Regions from separate parts of the Rossellomorea sp. ABR4_004 genome, predicted to be linked through region 2. Evidence: riboswitches for the same ligand, from Rfam matches in the RefSeq annotation. Region 2 holds a riboswitch; the other holds the start of a gene.
What was found. Region 2 has a riboswitch for FMN ahead of ribD (bifunctional diaminohydroxyphosphoribosylaminopyrimidine deaminase/5-amino-6-(5-phosphoribosylamino)uracil reductase RibD). Riboswitches for the same ligand answer to the same signal wherever they lie in the genome.
Positions count from the first base shown of each region.

Region 1: linked by a shared signal. The riboswitch ahead of ACXAF2_RS03045 (ECF transporter S component) and the one ahead of ribD (bifunctional diaminohydroxyphosphoribosylaminopyrimidine deaminase/5-amino-6-(5-phosphoribosylamino)uracil reductase RibD) in region 2 are both predicted to bind FMN.

Region 1 covers NZ_JBSWVM010000001.1:543,217-547,634, reverse strand. The annotation lists gene ACXAF2_RS03055 (hypothetical protein) at 1-373, shown strand, start outside; gene ACXAF2_RS03050 (M23 family metallopeptidase) at 1,434-2,342, shown strand; FMN riboswitch at 2,457-2,590, shown strand; gene ACXAF2_RS03045 (ECF transporter S component) at 2,744-3,313, shown strand; gene ACXAF2_RS03040 (ferredoxin) at 3,419-3,667, opposite strand; gene ACXAF2_RS03035 (YpbB family protein) at 3,891-4,418, shown strand, end outside.
Region 2 covers NZ_JBSWVM010000001.1:354,279-358,696, reverse strand. The annotation lists gene ACXAF2_RS02000 (patatin-like phospholipase family protein) at 1-525, shown strand, start outside; gene ACXAF2_RS01995 (hypothetical protein) at 669-1,364, shown strand; gene ACXAF2_RS01990 (four-helix bundle copper-binding protein) at 1,418-1,741, shown strand; FMN riboswitch at 1,931-2,074, shown strand; gene ribD (bifunctional diaminohydroxyphosphoribosylaminopyrimidine deaminase/5-amino-6-(5-phosphoribosylamino)uracil reductase RibD) at 2,247-3,332, shown strand; gene ribE (riboflavin synthase) at 3,357-4,013, shown strand; gene ACXAF2_RS01975 (bifunctional 3,4-dihydroxy-2-butanone-4-phosphate synthase/GTP cyclohydrolase II) at 4,031-4,418, shown strand, end outside.

The sequences.
Region 1 (4,418 bases), 190 kb from region 2:
TTACTCGCCAAATGGAAGGGAACGCTTCCTCGTACCGGATAATATAAATAGAGGAAATGTCAAGGAGTCCATTCAGGCAATGAAAAGCTCAGAAACGAGCCTTTTCCAAAGTGTAATTCCTAAAAATATCAATATCAGTGTAACGGAATCAGATGAATATTTAATCATCAATTTCTTAAATGAACTGGACATAGAAACAATAGACAATGAAACAGCCATGGAAATGATTGAAGGTATTTTACTGACAAGCAAAAGCTCCGGGTATGAAAGAGTTCAATTTGAAAACATTAAACAGGAAAGCTGGAATGGATTCATGTTCAACGAGCCCATTGAGACTCCTATCAGCCCGAATAAGAAAACATTCGAAAATTAGTTATCAAAGAAAGACAGGAAGCGGAAAAGGAATCCGTTTCCGGTCTTTTTTTTTGTGTGGGGCATGCTAGTCGGGTCTGAACGAGCCGCCTCCGCTTTTGGGTGTCTAGCTGCGCCTCCTAGTCCCTCGAGGTCACTTTGGAAAAATGGCATAAGGCAAAGAACGCCTTTTGCCATTTTCCCAAAGTGCTTGTCGGGCCTGACCAGTCGGCTCCACATTTCCTATCATCCAGCTCCGGCGGCTAGCCCCTCGAGGTCATAAGCTAAATTGGCCAAGAAGGCAAAGAACGCCTTCTCGGCCAATTCATCTTATGCTTGTCGGGGCTGAACGAGCCGCCTCCGCTTTTGGGTGTCATCCAGCTCCGGCGGCTAGAGGCTCGAGGTCATAAGTCAAACATGCCAAAAAGGCAAAGTACGCCTTTTCGGCATGTTCGTCATATGCTTGTCGCCTCTGAACGAGCCGCCTCCGCTTTTGTGTCATCCAGCTCCGGCGGCTAGAGGCTCGAGGTCATAAGTCAAACAGGCCAAAAAGGCAAAGAACGCCTTTCCGGCCTGTTCGTCTTATGCTTGTCGCCTCTGAACGAGCCGCCTCCGCTTTTGTGTCATCCAGCTCCGGCGGCTAGAGGCTCGAGGTCATAGGTCAAACAGGCCAAAAAGGCAAAGAACGCCTTTCCGGCCTGTTCGTCTTATGCTTGTCGCCTCTGAACGAGCCGCCTCCGCTTTTGTGTCATCCAGCTCCGGCGGCTAGCCCCTCGAGGTCATAAGCTAAATTGGCCAAGAAGGCAAAGAACGCCTTCTCGGCCAATTCATCTTATGCTTGTCGGGTCTGAACGAGCCGCCTCCGCTTTTGGGTGTATATTTATCTCAGACTTAGACAAACTACTCAAAGGAAAATTATCTCATTCACTTGTGAATATTGAATGGAGGGTCTACATATAGTGGGGAGTGCATGAAATGATGGTGAGAAGGTAAGAATGGGTTAATAGACGAAAAGGCAGCGGACGTGAAGTTTCAGTAGGGAAGGAATAAGGTATTGCGTTAAATGGGTAAGGAGGACAAGCATGATTTTGGATTATGTAAGAAGGCTTTTAATCGTATTCCTGTTAGCATTGTGTGTGAGCATTATGTTCTTTACAGGAAAGATAGCGAAAGCGGAGACGAATAAGATCGTGGAGGAAACGGTATCCTGGACATTTCCTGTTGAAGGGATGATAACGGATTCATATGGTACAAGGTCTGGTACTCATAAAGGGATGGACATAGGAGGAGACATAGGCTCTCCTGTTTATTCTGTTGCCAAAGGTAAGGTGATTAGATCATATCTATCTCCAAGCTACGGACATGTGGTATTCATTAGGCATGAAAATGGGTATGAAACCGTTTATGCTCATCTTGAGAACCGCCTTGTTGAAGAAAATCAAGAAGTTGGCCAAGGTCAACAGCTTGGAAATTTAGGAAATACAGGCAGATCGACAGGAGCTCACCTGCATTTTGAGGTGCACAGGGGAGAATGGACGATTGATAAGATAAATGCAATCGATCCCTATATGGTATTTGGACAAGGTGAGGTCGGGCAGCTTGTATTTGCTCAGGAAAGGGATCCCTATCAGGCCGTGGGTGTTTCTGGAACAGCTGATATCACTCGTGATGTAAGTACGGAAGAAATTCATAATCATGAAAACATGGTAAATCATGTCGTACATAAGGGAGAAACCCTCTGGGGGATTTCTCAACAATACAATATATCAGTAGAGGATATTAAAAGTGCCAATGGATTAGATGAAACCAATTTGGAAATTAATCAAACGTTAGCCATCCCTCTGTCCGGTATTGGATATGTAGTGAAACAAGGGGACACCTTATACTCCATTTCAGTCGCACAAGGAGTCGATGTGAATGACTTGGTGGCTTGGAATGGATTGGATCTTAAGACACCTATATATCCTCAACAAGTATTAAACATACAATAATGGAAGCGTAAACCTGAATAGACCATGAGTAAACAAAAATATTTCGAATTCGAACTGTTTTCCTTCACATAACCACTGTCATTATGTATAATGAAAATGTATAAAAAAATAAAGATTCGTCTTCGGGGCAGGGTGAAATTCCCTACCGGCGGTGATGGGACATTTGTCTCTAAGCCCGCGAGCCTTCAGGGGCAGGATTTGGTGCGATTCCAAAGCCGACAGTATAGTCTGGATGGGAGAAGATGAAGGTTTATGCCAGAACGTTTAGAAATGGGAAGCTGAACGTTTATTAGGGTATGCCTTTACATTCTCCTAGATATACGTATCTAGGGGTTTTTTAATGCTACCTTTGGCTTGAGCTATCTTCGATATGAGATGAATCTCCTAAAGGAGAGAGGTTTATGAGAAAAATGAATACACGCACGTTTGTAACGGTTGGTATGTTAAGTGCCATATCCTATGTGTTAATGCTTTTTAACTTCCCAATACCACCATTTCCAAAGTTTTTAATGGTAGATTTCAGTGATGTGCCTGCATTGATTGCGACAGTGACATTAGGTCCTCTTGCAGGAATATTAGTTGAATTATTCAAGAACGTGATTGATTACATCATGACAGGAAGCGATACCGGCGTTCCGATTGGCCATGTTGCAAATTTTATGGCAGGAGTGCTTTTGATTCTTCCGACATATTATATTTATTCACGTTCACAATCTAAAAAAGGCTTGTTGATCGGACTTATCACAGGTACTGTGGTCATGAGTATCAGTATGGGAATTCTTAATTATTTTGTATTCCTTCCCGCATATAAATACTTCATGAATTTTGAACTGCCTGCTGAGGTTATCATTACAGGAATTGTTCCTTTCAACATCTTAAAAGGAATCCTTGTAACATCAGTCTTCATCTTACTATTTGTTCGTCTTCAAGGCTGGTTGGCAAGACAGACAGCCCTAAAGAAAGCGGCATAGTGCAAATATAAATAATAACCCCCTCAATTTCATTTGAGGGGGTTTTCTAATGTCATCAGCACAAAAAGAAAAAGCTAAGGGGAAATTCCCTTAGCTTCGGAACTGCTATTCAAATTTAAGTGCATCCCCGTCGAATGGCTCGTCAGCTACTTTAATGGAATCTGTAGGACAACCTTCGAATGCATCAACCATATCATCTTCTAATACGTCAGGAACTTCGACCGTCCCCTGGTTATCATCTAATGTTACAAATGCAATACCTTCATCATCATAGTCATAAATATCTGGAGCAGCAGCTCCACACGCTCCACATGCAATGCATGTATCCTTGTCGACGATTGTATATTTTGGCAAAGAAAAAACCTCCCGAATAAATAATTCTATATAATTCATCATTATACACAATGTAAGTTTGTGAAAAATCACTTAATGTTTATTTTATAGAGGATTGTATAACTTTTCAATAGTTAGGTGGTTTCTTTTTATTTTTATCCTATATATGAAAAACAAAACATGGTTAAACAACAAATTCATGGTACAATATTTGACAATAACCTACATGTTAAGGAGTAGAGAATTGACCTATCTTAATTATGTGATTTTAAATTGCTTCATACAAATAAATGGAGAGCGATCGATTTACTCTGTTTTTCATATCTTAAAAGGAAAAAAGTCTTCCCAGTCGATTCAGGATGCTCACCTCTTTTATTTGCAGCCGTTTTTCCTTTCTTTACCTAAGCTTAAACGAGCGTACTTTAACCAGAAGGTAAAGGAATTGGAGAAATTGGGGTATGTCATTGTCGATGATAGTGGGAAAGCGATTGTGACAACTGCTGGTACTGAATCTGTAAAAAAAGATTTTCAAGGTGACTCCTTTCCATCCAATATGAATGGTCTTGTCTACGGTGATCAAACGTTTCTGTTTTGGAAAAGATTAAGCCTCCTTGTTCAGGTTCTATCAAACGGGAAACAGCAGGAAACGCTCTATTTTCCTGTACAACGTAACAAGAGCATACAAGATTGGGTAAAGAGCTGTTTACGGGCGAACACTAATATTGAAAAAATGGCTTCCGATTTGTATAAGGAGCTGTATACTCTGTTGACC
Region 2 (4,418 bases):
GATTGTCATACAGGAAAACCGGCGTATTTCTCAAGAAGAGACTATGGTGAGGAGCTCCTTACGATTATCCGTGCGTCAAGTTCCCTGCCATTTGTCGCTCCGACCGTTGAATTTGGATCCCGGCATCTTCTGGATGGAGGAATAAGTGACCCTGTTCCCATCGAAAAAGCTGAGCAGGACGGGTTTAAGAAAAATGTAGTCATATTAACCAGAAACAGGGGCTATTATAAAAAGCCTTCACGATTTTCTTTCCTTGTGAAAAAAAAGTACCCTCAATATCCTGAATTACATAAAACGATGTTTAACCGGTACTTGCGTTACAATCAAACAATCAAGGAATTAGAAACGAGAGAAAAGAATGGGGATGTCCTGATCATTCAACCTCAACATCCATTAAAAGTAAGCCGTATTGAAAAAAATCCACAAAAGCTGGATGAATTGTACTGGCAAGGCTATCATGATGCAGAGGCAAAGGATAAAAAAATAATGGAATGGAATCGCTCAGCCATTCCAGTGCACTCATAACATATAAGCCAACGAATGGCAGAAAAATCTTCTCATTTCTTTATTGAGGGTTCTGCAACCGTTGGCTTTCTTCTATTTGAATGGTCTATTTAAGGGATTTTTACATACATATGATAGAGATTCCTTGAAAGGACGAGCATTTCATGAACCTCTACCAAATCTACAAAAATGAACAATATACGTTGCTTTATCGCAGTATCATGTATTTTCTCATAGGTGTAGGAATGCTGATTGTGACCAAACAGTTATTTTATTTTCCACTGTTAATCTTTATACCTGCGTGCTCAAATTTATATCTCAGTTTTAGTATGAAGAAGGAACTAAAGAAAGCGAACCGATTATTTTATGAAACAATACCTGAATCCCGGCATTCATTAGTCGGGGTTCAGACGAAAGAAGGTTCCTATTATTTAAAAACGAATGGATGGTCAGAATACTTTATTCAAAGGACGTCCTTGATCAATAACCCGAAACATTATATGCTTCACAGAAAGCATAAGCAACCGCTGACTTTCTTAAAATGGAGCAGATCGATGAAAATCGATATGGGCGGAGCAGGAAGGGTTTTTCACTTGAAGTACCAGAGCTCTACTGCTATTGAATGGCGCAGTGATGAAGGTGACACGATTATCATTTATAAAGGAAACAAACGATGGATCTTGAATTATAATAAAAAAAATTATTTATCCTTACAAAAAGGATATCTTCCTCAAACTGTTCAAAAGCTCTTCGACTATCACCATAGTTATGTTTCTTTTTATGAAACATATAGCGAAGAACTGGATTGGCTCCTTATTTTCCTATGGTATGTAGACAGTGATTATTTTCTTACCGCATAGTAATCCTTTTTCCCCAGTTGGGAATGCTAAATAGGAATGTTCGTGGAGGTGAGATGATGAATGCTGATTACAAACCATGTTTAACGGCTTTGCACCGATGTCTGGAAGCATGTAATGTATGCTATCATGCATCCCTTAAGGAAGAAAAAGCAATGATGATGTGCATTGAGCTGGACCGGGAATGTGCGGATATTTGTTCCTATGCCATTAATGCCATGCAGCGAAGCAGTAAATTTGTTCAACAAATTCTGGTCCTTTGCGCAGAAATCTGTGATGCTTGTGGTACAGAATGTAATTCTCATGACCAACAGCATTGTAAGGACTGCGCTGAAGCCTGTTTTGAATGTGCGGAAGAATGCAGAAAGCTATCAACATAATAAATGAAGAGGTGCTTCTATTTAATGGAGGCATTCTTTTTTATTCTTGTAGCATTTTCTTAGTGCTTCCAATCAGAAATAGAGAGATATTTCTAATATATATTCAAATAATTAGTACAAAAATAAAATTTTAGAGCTCCTTACATGATTTCATTGATGAAACTATGATAGAATAATGTTAATCGAATAGGTTTCCTTCGGGGCAGGGTGAAATTCCCTACCGGCGGTGATGAGCGCATGCTCTTAGTCCGTGACCCGGCTAATGAAAATTAGACGGTGGATTTGGTGAAATTCCAAAGCCGACAGTGATAGTCTGGATGGGAGAAGGAACGGCAGTATTTACTTGATGCAGACGCGAGAAGTCTATCTTTTTTGAGGATTATGTTTCCAAAAAAAGTAATCATGTAAATGCTTTATTCAGTCATGCCAACTTCCCCCAAGTAAAAACTTACTTGGGGTTTATTTATTTTAGAATAATAGTGATAAAAGAAGGGAGGTAAAACGATTGGACGATTCACAATATATGAAGCTTGCCCTCTCTATTGCCAAGACCACCCAAGGGCAAACATCACCCAATCCTGCCGTAGGAGCGGTTGTGGTGAAAAATGGAGAAGTCGTTGGGATGGGTGCGCACCTCAAAGCAGGAGAAGGTCACGCAGAGGTTCATGCCATAAAGATGGCAGGAGACAAAGCACAGGGGAGTGACGTCTATGTGACGCTGGAACCATGCTCTCATTACGGGAAAACACCACCCTGTTCACAGCTGCTGATTTCAAGCGGAGTGAGGCGGGTCCATATTGCCAGCACTGATCCAAATCCCCTTGTAGCGGGAAGAGGAATTCAACAGTTGAAGGATGCAGGCATAGAAGTAATGGTCGGAGAGCTTGAAGAAGAAGCACTCGAACTAAACAAGCATTTTTTCCATTTCATTCAATACGGAACACCTTTTGTAACCCTTAAGACAGCTGTCACATTAGACGGGAAAACAGCTTCAGCTTCAGGAGATAGCAAATGGATTACGTCAGAAGCTTCCCGCACAGATGTCCACTATGATCGTCACCGGCATGACGCGATATTAGTAGGAGTCAATACCGTTATACAGGATAACCCACACCTTACCACCCGTTTGCCCCAAGGTGGAAAAAACCCCATTCGAATCATATTAGATACCTTTTTACGAACACCTCTCAACTCTCATGTAGTGAAAGACTCGGAAAGCAGGACCCTCATCTTTACAGGCAGTTCTGTCAATGAAGAACAGAAGCGGCCCTATATGGAGTCAGGCTGTGAAATCATCACCCTTTCAGAGGAAAGGATGGACATTCACACAGTATTAAAAGAACTGGGTGACCGGAATATAGGATCCCTTTATGTAGAAGGTGGATCTACCATTCATTCTTCCTTTTTAAAGGGAAAAGCCTTTCAGGAATTGGTTATGTACATGTCCCCCAAGCTTGTAGGCGGAAGCTCTGCCTTCTCCAGTTTTGGAGGTGAAGGATTCCAGACCATTGCAGAAGGTCTTGAAATGGAGATTAAGAGCATTGAACGAGTAGGAAAGGACATTAAAATAATTGCTTTACCTAAGAGTTAGCCTTTTTGAAAGGAGGAGAAAGGGTTGTTTACTGGAATCATTGAAGAAATCGGCTCAATTGAACGCATGAAAAAATCCTCCTCATCCATGGAACTGACGATAAAAGCGGGCCGCATTCTGGAAGACGTTCATATTGGAGATAGCATCAGTGTGAATGGTGTCTGTTTAACCGTCACTTCATTCAACTCCATGCAATTCCAAGTGGACGTGATGCCTGAAACCTTTGAAGGCACAACTCTGCGGGACTTGTCCCTTGGAACTAAAGTCAACCTGGAGAGGGCGATGGCTGCAAACGGTCGTTTCGGCGGGCATTTCGTTAATGGGCATGTCGATGGAGTAGGGACGATTGTTAGAATAGAGAAAGTTGAAAATGCCTGGTATATGGACATATCCATTCCGGAAGATCAGAGCCACTTATTTATCATGAAGGGCTCTGTAGCAATAGACGGCACTTCCCTTACTGTTTTTGGTGTACAAAATAATACCATTACGATTTCGTTGATCCCGCAAACGAGAGGGGACACGGTTCTTGGTGAGAAAAAAGTAGGGGATCGTGTCAATATTGAATGTGACGTAATGGCGAAGTATTTTCATCGCTTCTATGAAGCAAAGGAACAGTCTAAGAGTAATTCAAGCCGCATCAGCTATGATTTCTTAACTCAAAATGGTTTCGCTGACTAATAGAAAGGGGTTGCCACATGTTTAATAAGATCGAAGAAGCTCTTGAAGATTTACAGGCAGGTAAAGTCGTCATCGTAGTAGATGATGAAAACCGTGAGAATGAGGGAGACTTTATTGCCCTTGCAGATAAAGCGACTCCAGAAGTCATTAATTTTATGGCTAAAGAAGGAAGAGGGTTAATTTGTGCCCCGATAACAGAGGAGATTGCGCATAAACTAAAGCTTTCACCCATGACGATGTCAAATACGGATCCTCATGGAACGGCCTTTACGATTTCTGTCGATCATAAATCAGCTACCACTGGAATTAGTGCATATGAGAGATCGACCACCATACAGGAATTATTGAACCCGGTCTCAATGCCCGAGGACTTTAAAAGACCCGGTCACGTGTTTCCCCTTGTCG